Regions from separate parts of the Pseudarthrobacter sp. 01T43 genome, predicted to be linked through region 2. Evidence: predicted binding sites of a transcription regulator. Region 2 holds the regulator's gene; the other holds the start of a gene.
What was found. The regulator LexA, encoded in region 2, represses DNA repair genes until DNA is damaged. The targets are predictions, from matches to a motif close to TCGAACANNTGTTCGA.
Positions count from the first base shown of each region.

Region 1: AC1DIM_RS02510 (DUF6504 family protein) is a predicted target of LexA. The motif match lies at 2,682-2,697, and genes of this name have one in related genera.

Region 1 is NZ_JBFTPV010000002.1:184,502-188,918, reverse strand. It holds gene AC1DIM_RS02515 (DNA polymerase III subunit alpha) at 1-2,307, opposite strand, end outside; gene AC1DIM_RS02510 (DUF6504 family protein) at 2,304-2,624, opposite strand; gene AC1DIM_RS02505 (hypothetical protein) at 2,778-3,167, shown strand; gene AC1DIM_RS02500 (chorismate mutase) at 3,170-3,490, opposite strand; gene AC1DIM_RS02495 (VOC family protein) at 3,510-3,932, shown strand; gene AC1DIM_RS02490 (SOS response-associated peptidase) at 3,964-4,417, opposite strand, start outside.
Region 2 is NZ_JBFTPV010000008.1:48,692-53,108, forward strand. It holds gene AC1DIM_RS09780 (histidinol-phosphate transaminase) at 1-688, opposite strand, end outside; gene AC1DIM_RS09785 (LysM peptidoglycan-binding domain-containing protein) at 800-1,198, opposite strand; gene lexA (transcriptional repressor LexA) at 1,540-2,283, shown strand; gene AC1DIM_RS09795 (ATP-dependent DNA helicase) at 2,307-4,364, opposite strand; gene hflX (GTPase HflX) at 4,357-4,417, opposite strand, start outside.

The DNA.
Region 1 (4,417 bases), on a different contig from region 2:
CTCATCGCCAAGGGCCCGCCGGAACTCATCCGCACGCGCCAGCCCGCAGCCGGTCATGACATCAAAGGTTTTCAGGATCTGTTCGTGGAAGACGGTGACGCCGTGTGTTTCCTGCAGCACGGGTTTCAGGTCAGGGTGCGGATAGACTTCCGGCGCGAAACCGTGCCGGTGTTCCAGGAAAGGCCGCACCATGTCCGATTTCATGGGTCCCGGCCGGAACAGCGAAATGTCGATGATGAGGTCGTTGAACTCACGCGGGGCCATCTTGCCGATCAACTCACGCTGGCCAGGCGACTCAATCTGGAAGCAGCCCAGGGTGTGGGTGCTGCGGATCAGCTCGAAGGTGGGCTCATCATCGAGCGGGACAGCGTTGAGGTCGATGTGGCCGTTCTCCGCGATGTAATCGGGCCCGGACCCATCAGGCCCCGCAGGATGGGTACCGGCCACCACCACTTCCGCTTTCGACGGATGGATCCGGATGACTTCCCGGATGGCGAAAGCCATCGCGCTCTGCATCCTGACCCCCAGCACATCCAGTTTGAGCATGCCCATGGGATCCATGTCGTGTTTGTCGAACTGGCTCATAGGCAGCCCCAGCCCGCTGGGCTGGACAGGCGTCCGGTCAAGCAGCGTTGCATCGCCAAGAATCACACCACAGGGGTGCATGGAAATATGGCGGGGCAGCCTGTCGAGGCGTTCGGTGAGGTCCACCAGCAGGTCAAGCTGCTGGTTTTCGGCGAAGCCACGCTGTTCCACCCGCCCGGCGAATTCCCGCAGTTCAGGTTTTTCAACCAGGGCTTCACGGAATTTCCGGGCTGAAAAACGCCACAGCYGTTTGGCGATCTCCCCGACGTCGTCATCATCCATGCCCAATGCCATACCGGCATCCCGGACCGCGCCGCGTGCCCGGTACCCGTTTTGCATGCTCATCAGGGTGACCCGTTCAGCACCAAACCGGTCAAAGATTTTCCGGTACACGTTGTGCCGTTCGGCGCTTTCGACGTCGATGTCGATATCCGGCAGCGTTGCCCGGTCCCGGGACAGGAAGCGTTCGAAGATCAGGTCATGCTGCAGCGGGTCCACCTGGCTGACATCGATCAGGTAGTTGACCAGGCTGGAGGCGCCGGAACCGCGGGCGGCTGCCCGCACCCCCATGTCCAGGATCATGCGGGAAACTTCCGCCACCGTCAGGAAATAGGAGGAAAATCCGAGGTTCCGGATGATCCCCAGCTCGTGCTCCAGCCGCGAGCGCATCTCCTTGTGTGCCGGGCCGGTGATGCCAGGGAACCGCCTCCCTATCCCTGCTTCACAACGTTGCACCAGTTCAAGGTGCGGGTCCTGGCTGATGCCGATGACCGATGCCTCCGGAACCACGGGCTGTTTCCAGCCCATGTCACTCACCGGGTCTATCCGGCAGTAGTCGGCGAGCGCCTCAGTTTGTGCCATCAGTTGTTTGAGGTCAGCGGTGCCATACCCTGCGGCGCGAATGATTTCCTGGCCCAGCTGAAGCATTTGCCCGGCTGATTTGAGCCACGCTTGCCCGTTGGGTTGGAGTAAGGGTTCTGCCGCAAGCTCCGGCAGGGACTTCAGGGTCCGGGCGGAGTCGAGCACGTCCGCCGTGGCGGCGCCGTCCTCGGCGCAATAGCGGACAGCGTTGGTGAGGACTGCCGGGACATGGTGCTCTTCGGCGAGTTTGAGCATGCGGACTGCGTGGGCGGTACTCAGGGGCTTTCCAGGGGTGGTGAGCTGGGAAACGACTTCTGCCACCAGGCTCCCGGCGGGCATGGCTTCCAGCCAGCGTTTGAAGAGAGTGCGTGGGCGCAGGTAGCGCCTGCCGCCCATGGCCCGTCCGACGTCGGAATCAGGGCCGATCAGGACGGTCAGGACCGGCTTGAGCGTCTGGGGGTCAAGGGTCCGGGAGGCGAGTTCGGCGCGGGTGACCGCCACGGGCACCGCTCCCCCGGCTTTTCCTGAGGTGCGGGCATGGGCATCGGACACCAGCCGGCACAGGGCGCGGTAGCCCGCCCCGTTGTTGTGTCCGCGGGCAAGCACTACGACCCGGCCCGCGATCTGGGTGCGGTGATCGCCGTCGTCGTCGAAGACCGCGAGGTCCACTCCCACAAGGGGATCGATGCCCGCAGCCATGCATGCTTTGAGGTGTTTGATGGTGCCGTACAGGCCGTCGCGGTCCGTGCACGCGAGCGCTGACGCGCCGTCCGCCGCCGCAACCTGGGCGAGCTCCTCAGGCCAGGAAACCCCGTAGTGCGCGCTGAAGGCGGTGGAAACGTGGAGGTGGGTGAAGCTCATGCTGTTCGTGGCTGGAGTGCGTCGTGGATCCGCAGCAGCCTCCAGCGGCCGCTGCCGAGATGCCGGGAAAGGTCCAGCGTGAGCGCTTCCCCGGTATCCTGCGGGTCCAACCGGACCTGGACGCGCCAGATCTCGTGGTCCACCAGGCCCGGGCCGCTGCCCAAGGGCGCCCGACGCTCCTCAGCCCACCACTGCCGGCGCTCGTACCACCGCACAGGTTCGGCGCACACCGTGTAATGCCGCCCGCCCCATTGGAGTTTCACCGGTTGGCCGGAAGCGGTGCAGTCGACGTCCACGGACTCGCTGAACATGCCCATGGGCGCCTCCCGAACTGAATTGGGCTGATGCGAGCTACTGACGCAAAAGCAGGATATTCGAATACATGTTCGAATAAATCCAGTCTACGACGGTGCCCCGGCAAAACCTAGACAGGGGTGGACGGACGGGACGGCTGGGGGCAGGATTATGGCATGAGCTCCCATGACGCACTCCTCAAGCACGTAAGCATCAAAGCCCAGGACAACACGCTCGTGGCCAACTTTGATATCGAGGGCAATATACCGGGGGCGGGTGCGTACGTTGTGGGACTTGTGGCGTCGAGCCCTGACCATTCTTCCCAAAGACGGCTGGGCATTGAATTCTTGAACGGGGAGGCCATCGCCTTCTACTCGTTCTGCCATGACCAGACCGCCGAGGAAAACTATGATCTTTCCGGGGTGACCCATTCGGGAAACACCATCACCGGCAACTTTCCCATGGCAGCCATTCAAGGCCTGGGCAAAGGGCACTACATGACGGCGTTCAGCGAGGCCGACGGCCGGGAATTCCAGTCCGGCGTCGCCGTCGAAGAGGCGCTCTAGCTTCAGCTGTTTTCTTTGTGGACCTTCATCTCAAGGTCGATAAACCCCGAGATCATGGCCCGGTACGTGGATTCCACGATGTCCGGATCAATGTCCCTCTTTTCCGCGGCTCCGCGAACGTGCTCAATCACCCGCTCCACCCGGCCCGGGGCGCGGACTTCAGCGTCGTCCCCCTTCAGGGTTCCGGCGATCCGGATCAGGCGTTCACGCCGGGCAATAAGCGTGACAATCTGTTCGTCAACTTCGTCGACCGCAATCCGAACGGCAGCGAGCTGTTCCTTGTCGGCCAAAGCTTCCCGATCGTTTCCTTGAATTGTTGCCATCTTCTGACAGTATCGAAGCATGCAGCCCAGAGTCGACTTCATCTCACTAGGCGTTCGCAGCGTTGACGCTTCCCGCCGCTTCTATGCCGAAGGTCTCGGCTGGCCAGTGCACCGTGAACACCCCGGCGATGTGGTGTTCATCCAGGTCAACCACGGACTGGTCCTCTCCCTCTGGGATGCCGGGCAGATGCACGCCGAAGCCGGTGTAGGGGTGCCCGGACCGGTGCCGTGCATCACCCTCAGCCACAACCTTCCCAGCACGGAGGATGTGGACCGGGTGATGGCCGAAGCCCGGGCCGCCGGCGCTGAGATCGTGGCTGCGCCCGTCACCCAGCCCTGGGGCGGGTACAGCGGCTATTTTGCCGATCCGGACGGCTTCCGCTGGGAGATTGCGTACAACCCCACCTGGGCAGTGGACAACGACGGCAGCGTGACCGTCTAGGGCACCGTCACCACATTAGACAAATCGCCGTCTAGAACAAGGCCTCCACGGGCCGGATGAGCTCCGGGGAATTGTTGCGCACGTTTCCCACCTCCCGGCCCACAGAATCCACGTGCCAGTCGGCGGCAACGTCCTTAACATGGGCGCGGACAAGATCCACGAGGAAGGCGGCGTCGTCGATCCGCGGGTCAAGCCACGATGCCATAGTCGCCCGGTCCATGGGCAGCGGCACCCGGTCATGCAGTTCCGTCAGCTTGCCGAACACCGTGGACTCGGTACCCGGCGGCGGGGTGTCCGCTGTCAGGATGGACGTGGACAGCATCCAGCGGCCGGGATCGCCGTCGGCCTTGGTCGGGTCCTTCCACCACTCGTACAGGCCCGCAAACACCAGACCACTGTCAGATCCCGGATGGACATAGTAAGGCTGCTTGACCTTGCCTGTCCCCTGCTTCCATTCGTAGTACCCGTCAGCGGGTACAGCACAG
Region 2 (4,417 bases):
TGCTCATGGTGCGGGACACAATCAGGCGTTCCCTGCCCGGCAGCAGGGTAAGGGCACTGGGCGTGCCGTCATGGGCGAACTCATGGTACGCCTCGTCGACGATCACGATGGTCTGGCTGGCCTCGCCGGCCGCATACACGGCCTCCACCACGTCCAGGCCAAGGCCTGTACCGGTGGGGTTATTAGGCGAACAAAGGAAAACGACGTTCGGCTGAAGTTCCTTGACCTGCAACGCGGCGGATTCTGCACTGAGGCCGTATCCCTCAGCGCGCTGACCGACGATGTACTCGGTGTCAGTCCCGCTGGCCAGCAAGGGGTACATGGAATACGTGGGCGGGAACCCGAGGGCCTTGCGGCCCGGGCCGCCGAATGCCTGCAGGATCTGCTGGAGAACCTCATTGGATCCATTGGCGGCCCAGATGTTAGTGGCATCGAGTCCGTGACCCAGGTACTCGGCCAGTGCTTCCCGGAGCTCGGTGAACTCGCGGTCCGGGTAGCGGTTGAGCCCGGTTGCGGCTTCCGTTACGGCTGCTGTAATGGCGGCCTGCACATCCGCCGGAACGCCATGGGTATTCTCATTGACGTTCAACAGGATGGGAACATCCAACTGCGGGGCACCATAGGGGGTAAGCCCGCGAAGATTGGTCCGGAGGGGAAGTCGGTTCAGACGCTCTAGCTGGTCATTCACCTGAACAGTTTAGTTCCGAAGGCGATGGCCGGAAAATGTGACGGCAATCCGTGGACCTGTCCACGGTTAATCTGGCCCTTGCCGGCGACTAACGCTGGCCCTTCCCGTCGACTAGCGGGTGGGAACAAAGAGCTGCTGGCCAGGTACCACGCCGCCGCCCGTGAGGTTGTTCAGTTGAACAATGTCCGCAATGACGTCCCGGGCGTCACGCTGGGGTGCTACGGTGCCGGCAATGGCCCAGAGGGACTGCCCCGGCTGGACCGTCACCGTGATGGTGGGCGTGACGGAGAGACCAGCTGCGGAATCTGCCGCCTTCGCCGGAGAGGTAAGAAAACCAACCAGTGAGAGAAGGATCGCTGCAAGGAGCACCAACGGGATGCCGATGAGGACAACCCGGCCCCGGCGGGTAAGACGGAGCGGCGGCAAGGACTCCTTGCGTTGCTGTGACGTCAGGTGCTCGACGGAAATGAACTGCGGACGGGAATCCTGTGAAGCAGATATAGCTGACATGAGATGAGCCCTCCTGGACCATACTGTGCTGCCCGGCGTGACCTCCAGGTCGCCAACGCACTAAGGCTCAAGCCTCCGCATGTGGCGGATATTCGAATCCGCTGGCAACGAGTAGAACACATATTCGAACTTTGCTTCCTCAGTTTTAGCACTTATCAACGAACATTGTCGAGACTCGCTAGAACAAATGTTTGAAAAAGCCATGTGGCTGGCCTACGTTTGGATCAAAAGATCAACCACTCGTGTAGTTGATCAGCAGGGTCTGACATTCAAAGCAGCCCGGCCATTCCGGCAACTAACAGCCGGACCGGAACCGGGGCAACCGAAAGGCATTGGCGAACATGGCAGCACCAGCCGCCGAGGGCAAGGCGACTCCGCAGGGCCGCCAGCCCCAGAGGACCCCGAAGGGGCTCACTGCCCGCCAGAAGAAGATCCTCGAAACCATCCAGCGTTCCGTCAATGACAACGGCTACCCGCCCTCGATGCGGGAAATCGGCGACACTGTCGGCCTGGCCAGCCTTTCGAGCGTCACCCACCAGCTCTCCCAGCTGGAGAAGCTGGGTTACCTGCGCCGGGACCCGAAGCGGCCCCGTGCCATGGAAGTCCTGATGCCGCTGACGCTGGACGGGGGGACCGGCAAAAACGGCGCGTCGGCCAAACCGGGCCTGCATAGCGTCGGCGGTACTGGTACCGAAATTCCCAGTGCCATGGACACTGCCATGGTGCCGCTGGTTGGGCGTATCGCTGCAGGTGGACCGATCCTGGCCGACCAGATGGTGGAGGACGTGATGCCGCTGCCCCGGCAACTTGTAGGGCAGGGCGAGCTGTTTATGCTGCGCGTCGCCGGCGACTCAATGGTGGACGCCGCGATCTGCGACGGCGACTGGGTGGTGGTCCGCCGGCAGGCCGACGCCGCCAACGGCGACATTGTTGCGGCCCTTTTGGACGACGAAGCCACAGTGAAGACCTTCCGCCAGCGCGACGGCCACACCTGGCTGTTGCCCCAGAACACCCAGTACGAGCCGATCCTCGGGGATCACGCCACGATCATGGGGAAAGTCGTTTCGGTCCTGCGGTCGCTGTAGCACCCGGGCCGAGCGGGCAGGCCTCAGGCGCCCTTTCCGGCCAGCCTTTCGAGTGCCGCAAATGTTGTCTTACGGTCCGTGGTGGGCCAGAACGGCGGGAGTGCGGCGCGCAGGAAGCCGGCGTAACGCTCCGTGGCCAGGCGTGAATCGAGCACGGCCACCACACCCTTGTCCCCCGTCGAACGGATCAGCCGGCCTGCCCCCTGGGCCAGGCGGATGGCCGCGTGCGTGGCGGAGACCGCCATGAAGCCGTTACCGCCGGCCTGCGCCACGGCGCGGGAGCGGGCGGTCATGAGCGGATCATCGGGCCGCGGGAAGGGAATTCGGTCGATGACCACCAGCCGGCAGGATCCGCCGGGAACGTCAACGCCCTGCCACAGCGACATGGTGCCGAACAGGCAAGTATCGGGCTCGTCAGCGAACTGCTTCACGAGCGCCGTCATGGTGGAGTCGCCCTGACAAAGAATGCTGAGCCCGAGCCGTGGTCGCATCGCCTCAGCCGCTTCTTCTGCCGCACGGCGCGATGAAAAGAGGCACAACGCACCGCCGCCGGAAGCCCGGATCAGCGCCTCCAGCTCGTCCAGCGCCTCCGGTGACGCTCCCCGCCCTGGTTTGGGCAGGTGCCCGGCGACATAGAGGATCCCCTGCTTGGGATAATCGAACGGCGAGCCGACGTCGATGCCGGTCCAACTCGGCGCGCCCTCCCCTACCAGCCCCAGGCCGCCGGCGGCCGGTTCGAACGCAGAACCGATGGCCAAGGTTGCCGAGGTCAGCACAACGGTGTGGCCGGCGAACAAGCCCTCGCGCAACTTACCGGCAACACTGAGCGGCGCAATGTTGATCAAGGCAGGAGACGTCTCGTCAGGCTGCGAGTAGCCCTGCTGCGGGTCGAAGGAGCTGGCCCGGGAAAACCAGACGACTTCGCGGTTCTCGCGGGCGACTATGAGGCGTTCGCACAGTTCCAGGATCAGCATCAGCCGCGAGCGGGCGAGCTGCCGCCCGCCGTCGGCCGTCTGGCTGCCATCCCCCTTGGAATCTGAGAGGGCAGCCCGGCAGGCCTCCCGCAACTGATCCACGCAGTCCAACTGTTCGTCGTTGAGCCCGTTGGGCAGCAGCCCGTTCGGGACTCCCGCCAAGGCGAGTTCGAGGTTGGCGGCGGCCGCATTAAGTGCGTCAACGGTGATGGCGGTGTGCTTACGGGCGCCGGCTGCCGCCGCGTGGACCATGGCCACGGAAAGCTGCCCGGAGACCGCGCCGGTGACCCTGTCCTGGAGTTCGTGGGCCTCGTCCACCACTACGACGTCGTATTCGGGCAGTACGGCAAGGCCTTCAAACGCGCTGACGGCCAGCATGGCATGGTTGGTGACCACGACGTCAGCTTCGGCCGCATCATGGCGGGCCAGTTCGCTGAAGCATTCGGCCGCCATCGGGCACTTCTGCGCGCCCAGGCATTCCATCGACGTCACCGAGACCTGCCGCCAGGCGCGGTCGGTGACGCCGGGAAGGAGCTCGTCGCGGTCTCCCGTGGCGGTTTTTTCCGCCCATTCCCGCAGGCGAACCACTTCCTTGCCCAGTTGCGACGACGGGCCGCCGAGGGCGGCGGCGAAGTGCGGGACGCTGGTGTCTTCGCCGAGGGAGAAAAGCTGGCCCTCGGCGGGTTCCTCGGACGGGAACCCGCCTTCCAGCTTGTGCCGGCAAACATAGTTTGAGCGGCCCTTGACGAGTGCCACCTTGACGGGGCGGTCCAAGGCAGGGGTGATGGTTTTCAGCAGGCGGGGAAGGTCGCGGCCCACAATTTGGGTCTGCAGCGCAAGGGTTGCGGTGGAAACCAGTGTGGGCTTGTTGCTCACGAGGGAATGCGCAATCAGCGGGATGAGGTAGGCAAGCGACTTTCCGGTGCCGGTGCCGGCCTGGACCAGAAGGTGGTCTCCGGTTTCGATGGCTTTCGCCACCTGCCGGGCCATTTCGTGCTGGCCGGCCCGGCTTTGGCCACCCATCCCCGCGACAGCGCGGTCGAGCAGTTCAATGACGAACTGCTCGCCGGCCGTATCGGAAATCTCCCCTGCCACCAGGTCAGTCATTGCTGACGAAGGATTCCAGTTCAGCGGCGAGGCCCTCCCGGACCATGACCACA